One region of the Mesorhizobium sp. M0119 genome, then DNA from elsewhere that is predicted to be linked to it. Evidence: predicted binding sites of a transcription regulator. Region 1 holds the regulator's gene; each other region holds the start of a gene.
What was found. The regulator PhoB, encoded in region 1, activates phosphate uptake and scavenging genes when phosphate is short. The targets are predictions, from matches to a motif close to TGTCATNNANCTGTCAT.

Region 1 (4,499 bases):
GCATCTACGAGCTCTACCCGAAACAGACGGCCGAGGGCCAGGTGCTGCTCGACGGCCAGAACATTCTCGACCGGTCGCAGGATCTCAACCTCCTGAGGACCAAGATCGGCATGGTGTTCCAGAAGCCGACACCGTTCCCGATGTCGATCTACGAGAACATCGCCTTCGGCGTCAGGCTCTATGAGAATCTCGGCAAATCCGAGATGGACGGCCGCGTCGAACAGGCATTGAAGCGCGCCGCGCTGTGGAGCGAGGTCAAGGACAAGCTCAACGCCAGCGGCTTGAGCCTGTCCGGCGGCCAGCAGCAGCGGCTCTGCATCGCCCGCACCGTGGCCGTGAAGCCGGAAGTCATTCTGCTCGACGAACCGGCGTCCGCACTCGACCCGTTGTCGACCGCAAAGATCGAGGAACTGATCGACGAATTGCAAGCCGACTACACGATCGTCATCGTCACCCACAACATGCAGCAGGCGGCGCGCGTGTCGCGCCAGACCGCCTTCATGTATCTGGGTGAACTGGTCGAGTTCGACCGGACCGAGAAGATCTTCACGTCGCCCCGCGAGAAGCGCACGCAGGACTACATCACCGGCCGCTTCGGCTGAGCCGTTCCGATCATGCATATGAGGACAGGACCATGGGCGAACACACAGTCGCTTCTTTCGACGAGGATCTCGAGCAGATCAGCAAGCTGATCCGCGACATGGCCGACCTCGCCGGTTCGATGGTCGGCGGGGCAACCAAGGCCCTGTTGAATTCCGACAATGTGCTGGCGCAACGCGTCGTTTCCGACGACGCCATCATGGATGCGCGTCAGCGCGAACTGGACGATCGCGCCATCACCCTGATCGCCAAACGCCAGCCGATGGCCCACGATCTTCGCCATGTGGTCGGAGCGATCCGTATGGCCGGCGACCTGGAACGCATCGGCGACCTTGCCAAGAATATCGCCAAGCGTGTGAGTGCGGTCGGCCTCAACGTCACACCGCGCGACCTGTCGCATTCCATCGACGCGATGGCGCAGCTGGTGCTCATCCAGGTGCAGGGCGTCATCGAGGAATATGCTGCAGGCGATGCGGCCGGGTTGGCCAAGCTGCGTGCCGCCGACGAGCGCATCGACGTCAAATACACGTCCGTGTTCCGCGAGCTGTTGACCTACATGATGGAAGATCCGCGCAACATCACCGCTTGCACGCACCTGCTGTTCTGCGCCAAGAATCTGGAGCGGATCGGCGACCATGTCACCAACATCGCCGAAAATGCGTATTATGTGCTGACCGGGGAGCAATTGCCGGTCAATCGTCCGAAGCAGGACGAAACGACAATGTCCGCACCGGTGACATGATGGGGGTGCCCAGCCGATGATCGCACCACGCATAATGGTGGTGGAGGACGAGGAGCCGTTGGGTGTGCTGCTCCGCTACAATCTCGAATCCGAAGGCTACCAGGTCGAGGTGGTGACACGCGGCGACGAAGCCGAGATCCGTTTGCAGGAGAATGTGCCCGACCTTCTGGTGCTCGACTGGATGATACCAGCGGTTTCCGGCATCGAGCTCTGCCGCCGGTTGCGGGTGCGCCCCGAAACCGAGCGGCTGCCGATCATCATGCTGACCGCGCGCGGCGAGGAGAGCGACAGGGTGCGCGGTCTTTCGACCGGCGCCGACGACTATCTGGTCAAACCGTTTTCGACACCGGAATTCATGGCCAGGGTCAAGGCGCTGCTGCGCCGCGCCAAGCCTGAAGTGCTGTCCAGCGTGCTGAAGGTCGGCGACATCGTGCTCGATCGCGAATCGCACAGGGTCTATCGCAAGAAGAGCGAGATCAGGCTCGGGCCGACCGAATTCCGGCTGCTCGAGTTCATGATGCGGCATCCGGGCCGCGTCTTCTCGCGCAGCCAGTTGCTCGATAATGTCTGGGGCGAGACAATCTACATCGACGAACGCACAGTGGACGTCCATGTCGGCCGGCTGCGCAAAGCCGTCAACAACGGCCGCATGCCGGATGTCATCCGCACCATCCGCGGTGCCGGTTATGCGATCAGGGAAGATTGACCCGCCTGGTCAGGCTACGTGCTTTCTGACGCCGGGCCTCATTTGCGCGCCCGGCGCGAAAATCTCCTGGTCGACGAAGCTTAACGCCCGCATCGCGCAGCCTTCGCGGATCAGCGGCAATTCGTTTGGTTCGGTGTCGAAGGAGATCGAGCCCGAATGCTGGCCGCCGGCGGTCTGGGCGATGGCCTGGCGCAAGGCCGGCTCGATCAGATCGAAGGCGGCGGCACTGGCGCCGACCATCGCGACCGGCGCCGGATCGATCAGCGCGAACAGCGAGCCGAGACCGAAACCCAGCGCTTCGCCGGCCTTGCGGTAGGCCTCGCGTTCCGGCCCATCTTTCTCGCGTGCCCGGGCCGCCAGTGCGCGCATGTCGGCGTCGCTGACGTCGGCGATGGGTTCGCTGTCTTCGCTCATCTGCCTGGCGTTGCGCCAGATGGCGTAATTGCCGGCGTAGGCCTCGATGCAGCCGCGTCGTCCGCAACGGCAGAGCGCGCCGCCCGGACGATGGATCATGTGGCCAAACTCGCCGCCCGAGGAATGCGTGCCGGTGAACAGCTCGCCCTTGAGCACCAGCCCCATGCCGATGCCGTGCGAAAGCAGGATGGCGATGAAGTCGTCGCGATAGCGATCCGGATCGCGCCAGCGCAAAGCCACCGCCATCATATTGCAGTCGTTCTCCACCGTGGCCGGGATGCCGAATTCGTCCTCCAGCATGTCGGCAAAGGCGATATCGGTCTGCGGCGTGATCGGCGACCACAGCAGGGCGCGTGCAGGGGAGTCGGTAATGCCCTGAATCGCCAGGGCAATGCGGGCGACACTGCGGACGTCAAGGTCTGGATCCTCGAGCCGGCGCCGGACGATGGCCATGCATTCGCGGATCAGTTCGTCGCGCGGCATGGTCAGCGTGTCCAGCCGGCGCTGTTCCTCGGCGACCACCTGTCCCGCATAGTCGATAATGGCGGCCGACAGGAAATTCAGCGACAAAACCACGGTCAGCACCGCCGCCGCTTCCGGGTTGAGGGCGAGGCCGACCTGCGGACGACCGCGTTTCAACGAAACGGGCTCACTTGCCTTGCTCTCGGCGAGGATGCCTTCCCGTATCAGGTCGGAGGAGATCGCCGATATGGTCGAATGACTGAGGCCGGTGGTTGCTGCGATCTCAGTACGCGATGGCTGGCCGGCCCGGCGCACCGCCGAGATCACCATCGCCCGGTTGCGCCGGCGCAAATCGTCATGGCGGATTCCGACCGACATCGTTTGCTTTCCTCCCGGTTGCCGCGGCCGCTCATGAACCGGAAGCCGTCGGTAATGTCCGACAAATAGTGTCGGATGCAGGCAAATAGTGTCAGATGCCGGTGGCGCTGTCATCGTTTATTCCGACGCTCGAAAAAACTCGCAGAGTCATCAAAATCCATCAGAATCGATGTTGACAGCAGCCGGAGATCGGGCCAGTATTTTTTCGAGGCTCGAAAAAATTAGAGCTTCTAAGCTGGTCTTTGAGCCAATTGGTCACGCCGTACGCGGCGCAGGGAGGATATGATGAAGAAATTCACGACCGCCATTCTGGCGGGTGTCGCCATGACGCTGGCGCTGGCGTCGGTGGCGCAGGCTAAAGACAAGGTGATCGGCGTTTCCTGGTCGAACTTCCAGGAAGAGCGCTGGAAGACGGACGAGGCCGCAATGAAGGCGGCCATCGAGGCCGCCGGCGACAAGTATATTTCCGCCGACGCACAGTCCAACCCCGGCAAGCAGCTCACCGACGTCGAGAGCCTGATCTCGCAGGGCGCCAACGCACTGATCATCTTGGCGCAGGACGCCTCGGCCATCGGGCCAGCCGTGCAAAAGGCGCTGGACGAAGGTATTCCGGTTGTCGGCTACGACCGGCTGATCGAGAACAAGGACGTCTTTTACCTGACCTTCGACAACAAGGAAGTCGGCCGCATGCAGGCCCGCGAAGTGTTCAAGGTGAAGCCGGAAGGCAACTACGTCTTCATCAAGGGCTCGGGCGCCGATCCGAATGCCGATTTCCTGTTTGCCGGTTCGATGGAAGTGCTGAAGGACGCTATCGACAGCGGCAAGATCAAGAATGTCGGCGAGGCCTATACCGACGGCTGGCTGCCGGCCAACGCTCAGAAAAACATGGAACAGTTCCTGACCGCGAACGACAACAAGGTCGATGCCGTGGTCGCCGCTAACGACGGCACTGCCGGCGGTGTCGTCGCCGCTCTGACGGCGCAAGGGCTGGCCGGATCGGTTCCGGTTTCGGGCCAGGACGGCGACCACGCCGCGCTGAACCGCATCGCGCTCGGCACACAGACCGTGTCGGTATGGAAGGACGCGCGCCAGCTTGGCAAGAACGCCGCCGAGATCGCCTCGCAACTGGCCGACGGCAAGCAGATGACCGACATTGCCGGCGTGAAGGATTTCACCACGCCCGGCGGCAATACCGTC
Region 2 (4,499 bases), on a different contig from region 1:
TGGTTGTCCATGATGTTGCCGAGCATGATCTGGCCGAGCACCTGCTCATGCACAGTTGGATTGGTGATCGGCACCATGGTCTCGACGCGGCGGTCGAGATTGCGCGGCATTAGATCGGCCGAGGAGATGTAGACGATCGCCCCGTCCGATGGCAGGCCGTGGCCGTTGCCGAAGCAGTAGATGCGGCTGTGCTCGAGGAAACGGCCGACGATCGACTTCACCCTAATGTTCTCCGACAGGCCGGGCACCTGCGGCCTCAGGCAGCAGATGCCGCGCACGACGAGATCGATCTCGACGCCGGCGCGGCTGGCATCGTAGAGCGCATCGATGATGATCGGATCGACCAGCGCATTCATCTTCATCCAGATGCGAGCCGGCCTGCCGTCCAGCGCGTGGCCGATCTCGTCCGAAATGTGCTTGAGGATGCGGTTGCGCAGCGTGAACGGCGATATGGCCAGCCGCATCTGCTCGGCCGGCTCGGCATAGCCGGTGATGAAGTTGAACAATTGCGCGACATCGCGCGCGATCGTCGGGTCGGTGGTGAAGAAGGACAGGTCGGTGTAGATGCGCGCGGTGACCGGGTGGTAGTTGCCGGTGCCGAGATGCACGTAATTGCGCAGCCTGCCGTCCTCGCGCCGCACCACCAGCGACATTTTCGCGTGAGTCTTGAGCTCGAGGAAACCGAAGACGACCTGGACGCCGGCGCGCTCGAGGTCGCGGGCCCAGCGGATGTTGGCCTCCTCGTCGAAACGCGCCTTGAGCTCGACCAGCGCCGTCACCGACTTGCCGGCTTCCGCCGCATCGACCAAAGCCCGCACGATCGGGCTGTCGTTGGAGGTGCGATAGAGCGTCTGCTTGATCGCCACCACTTCCGGATCGGCCATCGCCTGGCGCAGGAACTGCACCACGACGTCGAAGGATTCGTAAGGGTGGTGGACGATGATGTCCTTCTCGCGGATGGCGGCAAAGCAATCGCCGCCGTGCTCGCGGATGCGCTCGGGGAAGCGCGGATTGTAGGGCGTGAACTTCAGATCGTCGCGGGCGACGGCGACGATCTCCGAGATCTGGCTAAGCGCCAGCGGACCTGTAAGCACGCTGATGCGGCTGGCCGAGACACCGAGCTCGCCGGCGACGAAGTCGCGCAATTCGGACGGCATCAGCCTGTCGAACTCGATGCGGATGACGGAGCCGCGGCGGCGACGCTTCAGCGCCGTCTCGAACAGCCGCACCAGATCTTCGGATTCTTCCTCGACCTCGATATCGCTGTCACGGATGATGCGGAACGTGCCGGAGCCCTTGACCTCGTAGCCGGGGAACAGCTTGCCGATGTAGAGACTGACCGCCTCTTCGAGCGGAACGAAGCGGACGTGATGCTTGCGATCCGGCAAGCGGATGAAGCGCCTCAGCGCCACCGGCAGGCGCAAAAGCGCGCTCATTTCCTCGCCGTTCTTGCGGTGGCGCAATTGCAGCGCCATCGAGAAACCGAGATTGGGAATGAACGGAAACGGATGCGCCGGGTCGATCGACAGCGGCGTCAGGACCGGAAACACCTGCTCCTGGAAATGGTCCTCGAGCCAGGTCTTCTCGTCCTTGGTCAGCGCATCGCGGGTGATGCTCTCGATGCCTTCCTTGTTGAGCTGCAGCATCAGCGCCGAAAGGCTGTTCTGCTGGTCCTCCTGCAGGCGCTCTACCTCGCGCAGCAACTGTTCGAGCTGCTGCTCGGGGGTGCGCCCGTCCGGGCTCTTCAGCACGATGCCTTCGCGCACCTGGCCGGCAAGACCGGCGACGCGGACCATGAAGAACTCGTCGAGATTGGCTGCCGATATCGACAGGAAGCGAACGCGCTCGAGCAGCGGATGATTGGCGTTCAGCGATTCCTCGAGCACGCGGCGGTTGAATTGCAGCCAGGAAAACTCGCGGTTGACGAAGCGGTCAGGATTGCCGCCTTCGCGGCTCGCAGCCTCGATGGTGATGAATTCGTTCTGCACCGGCTTCAGTTCGTTCATAGTTCCTGCTCTTCTCACACCCGTCCGCGGATTACGGTGTTAACCGGCTTAACTTATCCTCTGACAGGCTTTTGCGACAGTTTCATTTCATCGATCTTGCAAAGAGACCGGTTATGATCCAGATGCAATCGACAAGATCAGGAGACGACGATGGCAGGCGGTTCCATTCCCCATTTCCAGAACGATGCGGGCTATCCGGCAATCGACATCGGCGTCAAGGAATTCATGTGCACCGGCGCCAATCCGCCTTTCGACCACCCGCATGTATTTCTCGATATGGGCGACGACAATGAAAAGGTCTGCCCCTATTGCTCGACGCTCTATCGATATTCGCCGAAGCTGAAGGCATTGGAAACGCAGCCGCCGGGCTGCCTCTATATCGACCAGGCCGCCTGATTCTTCCGCGACAAGCCTGATGCAGGGAACGCAGTCCCGGCAGGTGGTCATCGCCGGGGCGGGCGTCGCCGGGCTGACCGCGGCACTGGCCTTCGCCGAGCGCGGCTATCGGATAAAACTGTTCGAACAGGCGCAGCACCTCGAGGCTGCCGGCGCCGGCATCCAGCTTTCACCCAACGCGACGCGCATCCTACGGCAGCTCGGCGTACTCGAACGGCTGCTGGCGACGGCGGTGCGGCCGGAGGCGGTCGTGCTCAAGGATGCCGCCACGCTGCGCAAGCTGGCGTGCGTACCGCTTGGCCAGGCCGCAGAAACGCGCTGGGGAGCGCCCTATCTCGTTGCACACCGCGCCGATCTGCAGTCAGCGCTGATGCAGCGAGTTTCGGAGCAGCCCGGTATCGATCTGATCGCTGGCTCGCGGGTGACCGACATCGCAGCCGGACCGAAAGGTGTTGCCGTCATTGCATCGGTTGATGGCAAAACGGTCGAGGCTGGCTGTCTGCTGATCGGCGCCGATGGCGTCTGGTCGTCAGTGCGAGAAACGCTTGCCCGCAAGGCGGCCGAATTCGGTAGGAGCCGGTTTTCGGGCGAGCTTGCCTGGCGCGCCACGGTGGCCGCCGACAGCCCCGCCGGACAAACCTTTGCAGCGATCGGTGCGGCCGATTGCGTTACCGCCTTCCTCTATCCCGGCTTCCATATGGTCGCCTATCCGGTCAGCCGTGGCACTGCCTTCAATCTCGCTGCCTTCACCAGGGGCAAGCGCATCGCCGAGGGCTGGTCGGGGCATGCCGATCCCACCAGCCTCTCAAGCGCCATGCGCGGTGCCGCGCCGGCGCTGGTCCGTCTGGCGAGCGAGGCCGCGCCGTGGACGGCATGGCCGATCCACACCGTCGAGCAGCGGCGGTGGACGACGCCGGAAGGCATCGCGCTGATCGGCGATGCGGCGCATGCGATGACGCCCTTTGCCGCACAGGGCGCGGCGATGGCGATCGAGGACGCGGCGACGCTTGCCGGTTTCGTTGCCGCTTCGCCGGCCGATCTTAAGGGGGCGCTCGCCGGCTGGGAACAGGCGCGGCGGCCGCGCGTCGCCCAGGTCGCCCGCCGCAGCGCCGTCAACCGCCTCGCCTGGCACGCGGCCGGGCCGGTGGCGATGGCCCGCAACCTGTTCCTGGCAATGCGCTCACCCGAAAAGCTCGCCGCCGATCTCGACTGGCTCTATGGCTGGCGGGCGTTGGACGATGGCGCGCGATGATACGCACGACAGGCTGGCGGGACAGCGCCCCTCTCTGTCCCGCCGGACATCTCCCCTACTTGGGGGGAGATTAGCCATCACATTGGCTTTCGCCAATCTTCAAGGTTGCACGACCTAGCAAGGCGCCGAAGCCGCTAATCTCCCCCCTCGTGGGGAGATGTCCGGCAGGACAGAGGGGGGCGCGAAGGGTCGCGGCGTTGATCAGCCGGAACCCTCTTCAATTGTAAAGCCGCATCGACAGGCCGAGCGAGGCCGGCATCGGGTTCCACCAGCCGGTGCGCAGGCCCGCCGTGCGCAGTGCCGCCGCCGTCCAGGTGTTGCAGCCGACCAGCGCATTGAAATGGCCATTGGCTTCGAAAAACCGGTCGAAGCGGGAATAGGCCGCATTCTCGATCGGAATGGCCCCGTTCGGCCCCTGCTGGAAACTTGCCGCAATGTAATCGAGCAGCGCGGTAAAGCGTTCGTCGCCGATGTCGAAGCCGGCGACGTCGGGATGCGGCTCGGCGATTTCGCCGGAAATGTCGACATGCATCACCGAGGCATCGACGGTCAGCGCCTTCATCACCGGCACTGCCTTCAGCTCCGACCAGGTCGGCGTCTCCAGATAGAAGGCGCGGCCGCCCCAGCCGAAGACGATGTAGCGGACCTCCGCCATGTCGGCCGGAATGCCGGCATCGACCACAAAATGGAAGCGCCGGCGCACATCGTCGTCGACCGGGATGGCGATGTCGGTGTGGATCGGATTTTGCAGCACCAAAATGCGGTGGCTTGCGCCGATCGGATCGGCAACGGCCGCCGGCCAGAGCGGGCGCGGCAGCAGCGTGCCCAGCGCTACCGCTAGCGCT
Region 3 (4,499 bases), on a different contig from region 1:
AGGTCGGGATGCTGCTGCAGGATGTTGGTGGCCGCGTCGTAGGAGGTCTGACGATCCCAGTTGCCGGGGACGCTGGCGACGACCTCGAACTTGCCGGCTTCGGTGATGGTGGTCTTGAAGCCGTCGGTGCGCTGGACGGCGGCATAGACGCCGGCTTGGCCTTCGACGATGGCGACCTTGCCGCCATCCGGCCGGTTCTTGATGAACCATTTGGCGACGCGCACGCCATTGTCGCGCTGGACATTGCCGACATAGTACTCGGCCTGCGGGATGACCGCGTCATTGACGTTGACCACCGGCACGTTGGCGGCCTTGGCCTGTTCCATGATCGGCTGCAAATTGGAGTCGGTCTGCGGCGAAACGAGCAGCACGTTGTAGCCTTGCGTGACCAGGCCTTCGGCGATGGTGAGCTGGCCGAGCTGGTCGCCCTCGCTCTGCGCCGCCTAGTAGACCACGGGTACACCGATACGGTCGCCGAACGACTTGTAGCCCTCACCCAGAGAGCGCCAGTATTCGTTGGTCAGCGTCTTGGAGACCGCACCCGCCTTGGTGCCCTCGGGCAGCTTGGGGAAGGCTCCGAACTTGGCCTCGAGCTGCGACCAGTCGATGCGATCCTTCTCGGTGTCGGAATTGAGCGGCGCGAGGTCCGCGGAAAACGCCGAACCGATGGACAGCGCCATCAGGGCAGCGGTGGCGGTGGCAAACAGAAATTTCATGGTCTTTCCTCCCTGTTGAAAACGGTGATGGCCCCGGCCTCAGCTGTCCGGCCCGAGCATGGCTTCCTGGATGATGGCCTGCGACGCGACCGCGTCCTGACGGTCGACGGCAGTCGACAGGCGATTGTCCCCGTCCAGCCGATCGACGACGCGCAGCATGCGCTTCACAGTCGCGATGTTGACTTCGCATTCGTGGACCGGGTCGAGCCCGGTCATGTCGGGGAACGTGTCGAAGTAGATGGCGCCGGCGTAGCCGTCGCGGCGGATCTGCCTGAGCAGCTCGATCGTCTGCAGCGTATGCACGGCACCGACCATCAAGCCGTCGTCGCGCTTGGCGTAGCCGTCGTTGAGATGCACGCCGAGCAGCTTGCTATGCCGTGCCACGAGGGCGGCGGCGAAAGCCGGCTGCTCGTCGGCGTAGAGCACATGGGCGAAATCGAGCGTCACGCCGAGATTGGGCAGGCCGATCTCGCGGATCGCCAGCAACGTCGTCGCCGCATCAGGCATCAGGCTATAGGAGCGCGGCTCGTTGGGTTTGTATTCAAGGCTGATCTGGCAGTTCGGATCATGCGCCGCAACTTCACGGATACAATCGATTTCGTGTTGCCAAAGTGTTGCGTAGTCAGCCTGGAAGGCGTAGTCGAAGCCATCCTGCCCCAACCACAATGTCATCAGGCTGGCGCCGGCCTCGCGCGCAGCGTCGATGCCGGCCTTGGTCAAGTCGATAGCCTCGCGGCGAACGGAAGGATCCGGATTGGTGAAGGCACCGAGCTTGAAAGCCGGGTTAGAGTAGTAGCGCATGGCGAAGCCATTGATGGAAAACCCGAAATCGCCGAGTTTGCGCGCCATTTCCCCAGGCTTTTCATCGACATGGTCGGGGAAGTTGAGGTCGAGATCGGTCAACTCCGCAACCTTCGCCGCACGTGTCGCCATTTGCAGCGTAGACGGTTTGCCGACAAGATCGGGCCACTCGGACTGTGGCCGCGAGGCAAAGGAATTGAGGCGGGTGGCGAAACGATAGGCAGTCATCGGGGACCTTTCATTGTCATGACTTTACATAAGAATGATTATTTGTAAAGTTGTTAATTGCTCGCTCGGCGACGACGAATTCGCCATACCCAGGCCAGTTGCGACCACGGGGGGACAAGCAAGCGCGCCACTGTCACGCAAGTATCATGTTCGCGTCCTAGATCGCTTCTCCGAAGGCTTTCGCGGCATCCTTGATGCGACGCGGCGCTTTTTCAGGGCCCGGCAGCTTTGTCACAAAGAGGATTTCCATGAAAAACCTGCACCGAAACGCGTCCCTCGCCGTCGCGCTGGCGATGTTCACCGCCTTGACCCCGGCCTCGGCTGAAAACGCCGCGACCGTCGGCGGCATCAGCTTCGTCAACAAGGGCCTAGTCGGTGTCGGCCGCATCCCGGCCAGCCAGAAGGACAAGTTCGGCGAGACGTTTGGCTCCGGCTCGGGCATGGCGATCGACGCTGCCGGCTGGACGCATGGCGCCGATGGCTATAAGGGCTCGCTGTGGCTGCTGCCGGATCGCGGCTACAATGTCGTCGGCACCACCGATTACCGTCCGCGCCTCAACACGATCGTTCTCGAGTTCGTCCCGATCGCGCCGGGTGCGGCACCGGCCACCGGCCAGGAACAGTCGGGCCTCAAGGCAACCCTAGCCGACACCATGCTTTTGACCGACGACAAGGGCGCCGACGCAACCGGCCTCGATCCGCTCAACGGCGTGCGCGCCGCGACCGACGACATGCCGATCCTGCCCGAAGCCAACGGCAAGCTTGCGCTCGACAACGAAGCGATCGCGCGGCTGCCCGACGGCACGATGTTCATCTCGGACGAATACGGTCCGAACATCTACCGCTTCTCCGCCGATGGGCGTCTGACGTCGGCAACGCAGCCGCCGGCGGCGCTTGTCCCGATGCGTCACGGGTCGCCAAACTTTGCTTCCAACAATCCGGGACCTGGCGCGGCAGACCCAGATCCGAAGGATCCCGAAACCGGCCGCCAGAACAACCAGGGCCTCGAAGGCATGGCATTGACGCCCGACGGCAAGTTCCTGATCGCGGTGCTGCAGTCGGCACCCAGACAAGATGGCGGCGATTCCGCTTCGACGCGCCAGAACACGCGCGCGCTGGTCTACGATGCCTCGGATCCCGGCCAGCTCAAGCTCGCGCATGAATATGTCGTACCGCTGCCGGTGTTCACCGATGCCAAGGGCAAAACCAAGATCGCCGCGCAGAGCGAAATCGTGGCGCTGTCGGACAAGACCTTCCTGATGCTGGCGCGCGACAGCGGCAATGGCCAGGGGGTGAAGGGCGAGACCTCACTCCATCGCGAGATCAGCGTCGTCGATGTGTCGGCGGCAACCGACATCGCCGGCACCGAGTTCGACAAAGACAAGCCGGTTGCGCCCAAAGGTGAGCTCGATCCCTCGGTGACGCCGGCCAAGCTGACGCCGTTCATCGACATCAACGACAAGAGCGAGCTCGGCCGCTTCGGGCTGCACAATGGCGCGCCCAACGACCGCAATAATCTTTCGGAGAAATGGGAGGCGATGTCGGTGGTGAGCGTCCTCGATCCGAAGCTGCCCGACGACTATTTCCTGTTCGTCGCCAATGACAACGACTTCCTCACGCAGGACGGCTTCCAGGTCGGCGCGCCCTACAAGGCCGAGGGTAGCGCCGATGTCGACACGATGTTCCTGGTCTATCAGGTCACGCTTCCCGGCCTCGCCGGGAAGTAGCGGCACCCATACAGGCGGACGCGCCGAACGCGTCCGCCTGAGCTGGCGCGATTGAACGGTCGGGCCCTTCAGTTGCGGCTCGCCCGCGCAGGGATGGTGTCCTAGGCGTCGCAAAACCTGCGACTGACGATCCCGACGAAGGCACTTACCTCAACATCTCCGCGTCCTTTGGCACGCCCGCATCGATTGGCTCGGCCGTCCTGTTCGACACGGCGGCGATCTTCCCGGCGGCAGACAGGTTCGGGCGCACGAAGACCGGCGCGACGCCGTCGACGCGGCTGTAGAGGTCGATAATGTCCTGATTCATGAAGCGCACACAGCCGGATGAAGCGTTCTTCCCAATGGAATCCCACTCCGGTGTGCCGTGCAGCCGGTACATCGTGTCCTTGCCGTCGCGGAAGAGATACAGCGCGCGGGCGCCTAGCGGGCTGTGCGGGCCGGGCGGCATGCCGTCCTTGTATTTCGCCAGTTCCGGCCGGCGTTGGATCATTTCCGGCGGCGGCGTCCAGACCGGCCACTTCTTCCTCGCCTGAACCACGGCGCTGCCGGTCCATCCGAAACCGGCCTTGCCGAGGCTGACGCCATAGCGAATTGCCTTGCCGCCGTCGCGCACCAGATAGAGGAAGTGCTCGGAAGTATCGACGACGATCGTGCCGGGTTTTTCGCCGGTCGGGTCGGACACGATTTGGCGCACGAATTTCGGATCGACCTTGGCTACCGGGATTGCCGGCAGTTGATAGCCCTCGTCGACGCGCGCCGCATACATGCTTGCGGCATCGCCGAAAGCCGGATCGCTTGGCGCCGCTGTCACTGGCGGCGCCGCCACGTCCGTCGTGGTGCACGCCGAAAGAGCCACGGAGGCCGCACCCAGAGCGGATGCACCAAGAAACGCGCGCCGGTTCAGGCGCTCAAAAAACAACGGAATATCGGACATGAGCCCCCCGGCTTGTCCATGAGATCCAGGAAATGCGGCCCCACGCGTCCGTGATCAATATCCGATTCCGGAAGCTTTGAGAACATGCTTAGA
Region 4 (4,499 bases), on a different contig from region 1:
ACGGATGCATGCTGTATCCGGAAAGGAAGGATTTCGTATCGCCGAAATCCTTCCTTGAGACTGCAAGACCTTCCTGCGTGTCAGACCGCGATCTTGCCGCCACCTTGCCTGGTGATCGCAACGACCGCCGGGCGCACCGGCATGTCCGGCTTGAAGTCGGGCCAGCGGGTCGACAAATCCTCATAATAGGACGGACGGCCGAAAGCCTTCCAGTCCTCGCCGCCGTCGCCTGGATGCTGGACGGCAACGAAGGCGGTCTGGTCGTCCGGCGCAAACAGCGGGCCGCACATTTCGGCGCCGATCGGCACACGGAAGAACAGCTTTGATGTCGCCCTTGCCGGCCCTTCCGTGTCGACCGCCCACAGACCGTCGGTGCGGCCAGTGGCCTTCGGGCCCTGGCCGTCGGTAGCAACCCAGAGGCGGCCGGCCGAATCGACCGCGCAATTGTCCGGCATGCCGAACCAGCCATTGGCCGTGGTTGCGGTCGAGAAGGTGGCACCGACAGCCGCAACCGAGGGATCACCGCATTTCAAGAGCACCTCCCACTTGCCGTTGGTGGCGGCAAAATCGCCGCCGTCCTCGACGATCTCGATGATGTGGCCAAAGGCATTTTCGGCACGCGGGTTGGCGGCGTCGACCTGATCGGCCTTGCGCTTCGAATTGTTGGTCAGCATGACATAGACCTTGCCGTTGGCGACATTGGGCTGGATGTCTTCCGGACGGTCCATCTTGGTGGCGCCGAGCAGGTCGGCGGCGCGGCGCGTCTCGATCAGCACGTCGGCCTGGCTGGCAAAGCCGTTCTCCGCCGTCAGCGGCCCTTGGCCGAAGACGATCGGCAACCATTCGAGCGAACCGTCGTCGGCAAACTTGGCGACATGCAAGGTGCCGTCGTCGAGCAAATCCATGTTGGCGGCGCGATCGTCCGGGTTGAACTTGCCTGTGGTGACGAACTTATAGACGTAGTCGAAGCGCTCGTCGTCGCCGAGATAGAAGACGACACGGCCATCCTTGGCGACCATCGATTCAGCGCCCTCATGCTTGAAGCGGCCCATCGCGGTGCGCTTCCTCGGCACCGAAGTCGGATCCTGGACGTCGACCTCGACGATCCAGCCGAAGCGGTTCGGCTCGTTCGGCTCCTTGCCGATGTCGAAACGGTCGTAATGCGCTGCCCATTCATAGGCACCTTCGGGAATGCCGAGGCGCTTGTAATTGGCGGCTTCCCTATGGCCCTGCGGCAGCTCGCCCGAGAAATAGCCGTGGATGTTCTCCTCAGCCATGACATAGGTGCCCCATGGCGTGACGCCGCCGGCGCAGTTGTTGACAGTGCCGATGACTTTGGTGCCGCTCGGGTCGGCGCTGGTCTTGACGCGGTCGTGGCCGGCGACGGGGCCGGAGAGCGCGATCTCGGTGTTGGAGGTGATGCGGCGGTTGAGCTTGCCGTCGCGAATGACCTGCCATTTGCCTGATACCTTGCGGATCTCGACAATGGTGCCGCCATGCGCGGTCATCTCGACGTCGACTTGTTCCTTGCTGAGAGGCGCCTGCTTGGCTTTGCCGTCGACGATGGTGACGAGGCCCGGAAACATCAGGTGCGGATTGGTGTATTCGTGGTTGACCACCAGCAGGCCGTGCTCGGCCGAGCCGTCGATCGGGATATAGCCGACATAGTCGTTGTTGTAGCCGAATTGTCTGGCCTGGGCCTCCGCCGACTGTTTTGTCGGATCGAATTCCGGCGAATCGGCGAACAGCGGATCGCCCCAGCGCAGCAGTACATCGGCGTCATAGCCGGGTGCGACGTGATGCTTGTCGTCGATGCCGGCCTCGAGCTCGTCGAAAGCGAAGGCGGAGCCTTCGGCGGCGCGGGCGTTGTCGGCGGTGATCAGCGCCAGAGGGCTGACGGTAGCGGCTATGGCCGAGACGGCAAGCGAGCCCTTGAGGAAGCCGCGCCGCGAGAACCGTGCGGCGATGATTTCACCCATGGTGCGGTTGTCGGTGGGATTGGCTCCTGGCCCGTCGTTTTCCTCGAGCAGGCTGGTGCGGAAATGGGCGTCAGGGGAGCGATGTTCGGTCATAGGGGCATGCCTCTGGCTGGATGGATTGCTGGAGCGTGTTGCCTGGCCAGTCCGGTATCGCCGGCAGGTCACAGTTTGATGACATGCCGGCTAATTACCACTGCGATTTTGTATCCAGCATCGGCCCCGCTTGACCGCGACCGGCGCTTCGGAAACAAGAGCTGCGGCAGGCGCGTAAGGACCGCATCGGGAGGAACAAAAAGTGAGTTTCTGGGGACTTGGGCAGCTCTGCGTTTCGACGGTGATCTTCCTGCTGGCGGCGACGGCGGCGAAGCAATGGGGACTGGCGCCGAGCCTCGGCAAGATCGTGCTGACGTTGGCGCTCTATTCGCTCGGCAATCTGATCATGCTGAGGCTGATCCGTGAATTCGGCATGTCGGTGTCGTTCAGCCTGTCAGCGGTGATCCAGCTGGTGTCGGTGAATGTGGTGGCGCTGGTCTTCTTCGGCGAGCGCGTCAATGCCTTACAGGCAACCGGCATCGTGCTTGCCATCGCAGCTGTGGCGCTGATCACGCTCGGGCCCTATCTGCAAAGGCTGTAGCTGTGATCGGGCCGATGAAGAAGATTGCAAGCAGACTGCGCAACTGGCTGGAGTTCCCGGTTCTGCTGGCCGGGCTGATCATTGCCGGCGGGCTGTGGGGGTTCGAGGAGCTGATGGAGATGGCGCGGGCCACCACGCCGCATGCCTTCGATACCGAAATCCTGCTTGCTTTCCGCAAGGCCGGCCAGCCCGACAATCCGATCGGACCGGCGTGGCTGGAAGGAGCGATGCGCGACATCACCAGTCTCGGCAGCGCCAGCGTACTGGTGCTGATCACGGCAGCAATGATCGTCTATCTACTCCTTATCCGCAGGCCAGGCGCGGCGCTTCTCATGTTCGTCGCGGTAGCGGGCGGCCAGCTCCTGTCGAGCGTGCTGAAATTCGATATCGACCGGCCGCGCCCCGACCTGGTCTCGCATCTCGCCGATGTGGCATCGCTTTCGTTCCCGAGCGGCCACGCCATGCTGTCGGCGGTGACATATTTGACGCTGGGCAGCATGGCGGCGCGGTTCTTGCCTGGGCGGACAACGAAGATCTATGTGCTCGGGCTGGCGGTGCTGACGACGGTGGTGGTCGGCATCAGCCGCATCTATCTCGGCGTCCACTGGCCGTCCGACGTATTGGCCGGCTGGTGCGCCGGCTTTGCCTGGGCGATGCTGTGCTGGCTTGCGGCCCGGTTCCTGCAGCGATGGCTCGGGCGGGCCGGCGGCACCTGACTCATGTCAGTCGATTTGCGGTCAAATCAGCCTGTTGATCAGGCCATGGCCGCAGCCTGCCAGCAGGAAAACCATCGACAGCAAGGCTGTCGAGGTCGCCAACGCTTTGAATATCTTCACCTGCTCATCCTTTTTGAGTCGTCGCCTGTGAAATCGGGATCGCAATGGATGTCCCGCCAAACGATGCCGTAGCATGCTAGCGCATCGGCTGGCAAAGAGTGTTGCATGTTTCACATATGCAAGATGATGCTTGAACCATCATAATGAAGGTATTATACGTGATGCCGCAGACTCAGACGGGGGTTTTGGCCGATGATCACTGCCGCGCAGATGCGTGCCGCGAGGGCGCTGGCCGGCATCGATCAGAAGACGCTCGCCGAGCGCGCCGGGGTTTCGCTTCCAACCATTCAGCGCATGGAAGCGAGCGACGGCGTGGTCCGGGGCGTGGTCGATACGCTGATGAAGGTCATCCAGGCCCTTGAAGAGGCCGGGGTCGAGCTGATCGGCGAGAACCAGGCGAGCGAGCGTGGCGGCAGGGGCGTTCGCCTCAAGCCTGTCACGCCGCAGAACCCGCAGGGCTGACGGTACTGCCGCATCGCCGAAAATCAAATTCGATTTTCGGATAGTCCGATGCGCCGTTCAAAAGTGTTGGAGCGTATCTGTGCGCCCATTTGGACGCACGCCGCTCCAAGTCGCGACGGCGACCGCCGACAGTCCTGCCGACGATCCCGCCATCTTCTTGGTTTCATGGGGAAGGCACTCGATGGATCAGACCCGGCGGGCAGTGCATCAACCGGCGCGGCCGACATTTTCCGAACTGTTCACGCCGAAGCTGGTGACGGTGCTGCGCGAGGGCTATACGCTCGCGCACTTCAAGGCAGATGCCATCGCCGGGCTGACTGTCGCCATCGTGGCGCTGCCGCTGTCGATGGCAATTGCCATTGCTTCAGGCGTGACGCCGGAACGCGGGCTCTACACCTCGATCATCGGCGGCTTCCTGGTCTCGGCGCTTGGCGGCAGCCGTTTCCAGATCGGCGGCCCGGCCGGCGCCTTCATTGTGCTGGTGGCTGCGACAGTGGCGCGGGTTGGCGTCGACGGCTTGCTGCTGGCGACGATGATGGCCGGCCTGTTCCTGCTTGCCATCGGATATCTCAGGCTTGGCACCTACAT

Region 2: a site for PhoB is predicted at 2,080-2,096, ahead of NKJ40_RS25075 (RNA degradosome polyphosphate kinase). Genes of this name have one in related genera too.
Region 3: a site for PhoB is predicted at 1,877-1,893, ahead of NKJ40_RS05135 (esterase-like activity of phytase family protein). Genes of this name have one in related genera too.
Region 4: a site for PhoB is predicted at 2,140-2,156, ahead of NKJ40_RS26810 (PhoX family protein). Genes of this name have one in related genera too.

Annotation. Positions count from the first base shown of each region.
Region 1 covers NZ_JAMYTU010000055.1:9,163-13,661, forward strand. Annotated here, with positions in the region: gene pstB (phosphate ABC transporter ATP-binding protein PstB) at 1-602, shown strand, start outside; gene phoU (phosphate signaling complex protein PhoU) at 635-1,342, shown strand; gene phoB (phosphate regulon transcriptional regulator PhoB) at 1,359-2,048, shown strand; gene NKJ40_RS28755 (ROK family protein) at 2,058-3,302, opposite strand; gene xylF (D-xylose ABC transporter substrate-binding protein) at 3,588-4,499, shown strand, end outside.
Region 2 covers NZ_JAMYTU010000036.1:30,387-34,885, forward strand. Annotated here, with positions in the region: gene NKJ40_RS25075 (RNA degradosome polyphosphate kinase) at 1-2,006, opposite strand, end outside; gene NKJ40_RS25080 (zinc-finger domain-containing protein) at 2,157-2,402, shown strand; gene NKJ40_RS25085 (FAD-dependent monooxygenase) at 2,422-3,654, shown strand; gene NKJ40_RS25090 (TIGR02117 family protein) at 3,872-4,499, opposite strand, start outside.
Region 3 covers NZ_JAMYTU010000004.1:12,812-17,310, forward strand. Annotated here, with positions in the region: partial or broken gene NKJ40_RS05125 (sugar ABC transporter substrate-binding protein) at 1-716, opposite strand, end outside; gene NKJ40_RS05130 (TIM barrel protein) at 756-1,745, opposite strand; gene NKJ40_RS05135 (esterase-like activity of phytase family protein) at 1,994-3,472, shown strand; gene NKJ40_RS05140 (L,D-transpeptidase) at 3,618-4,406, opposite strand.
Region 4 covers NZ_JAMYTU010000044.1:16,573-21,071, reverse strand. Annotated here, with positions in the region: gene NKJ40_RS26810 (PhoX family protein) at 81-2,072, opposite strand; gene NKJ40_RS26805 (hypothetical protein) at 2,275-2,613, shown strand; gene NKJ40_RS26800 (phosphatase PAP2 family protein) at 2,628-3,329, shown strand; gene NKJ40_RS26795 (helix-turn-helix domain-containing protein) at 3,642-3,911, shown strand; gene NKJ40_RS26790 (SulP family inorganic anion transporter) at 4,093-4,499, shown strand, end outside.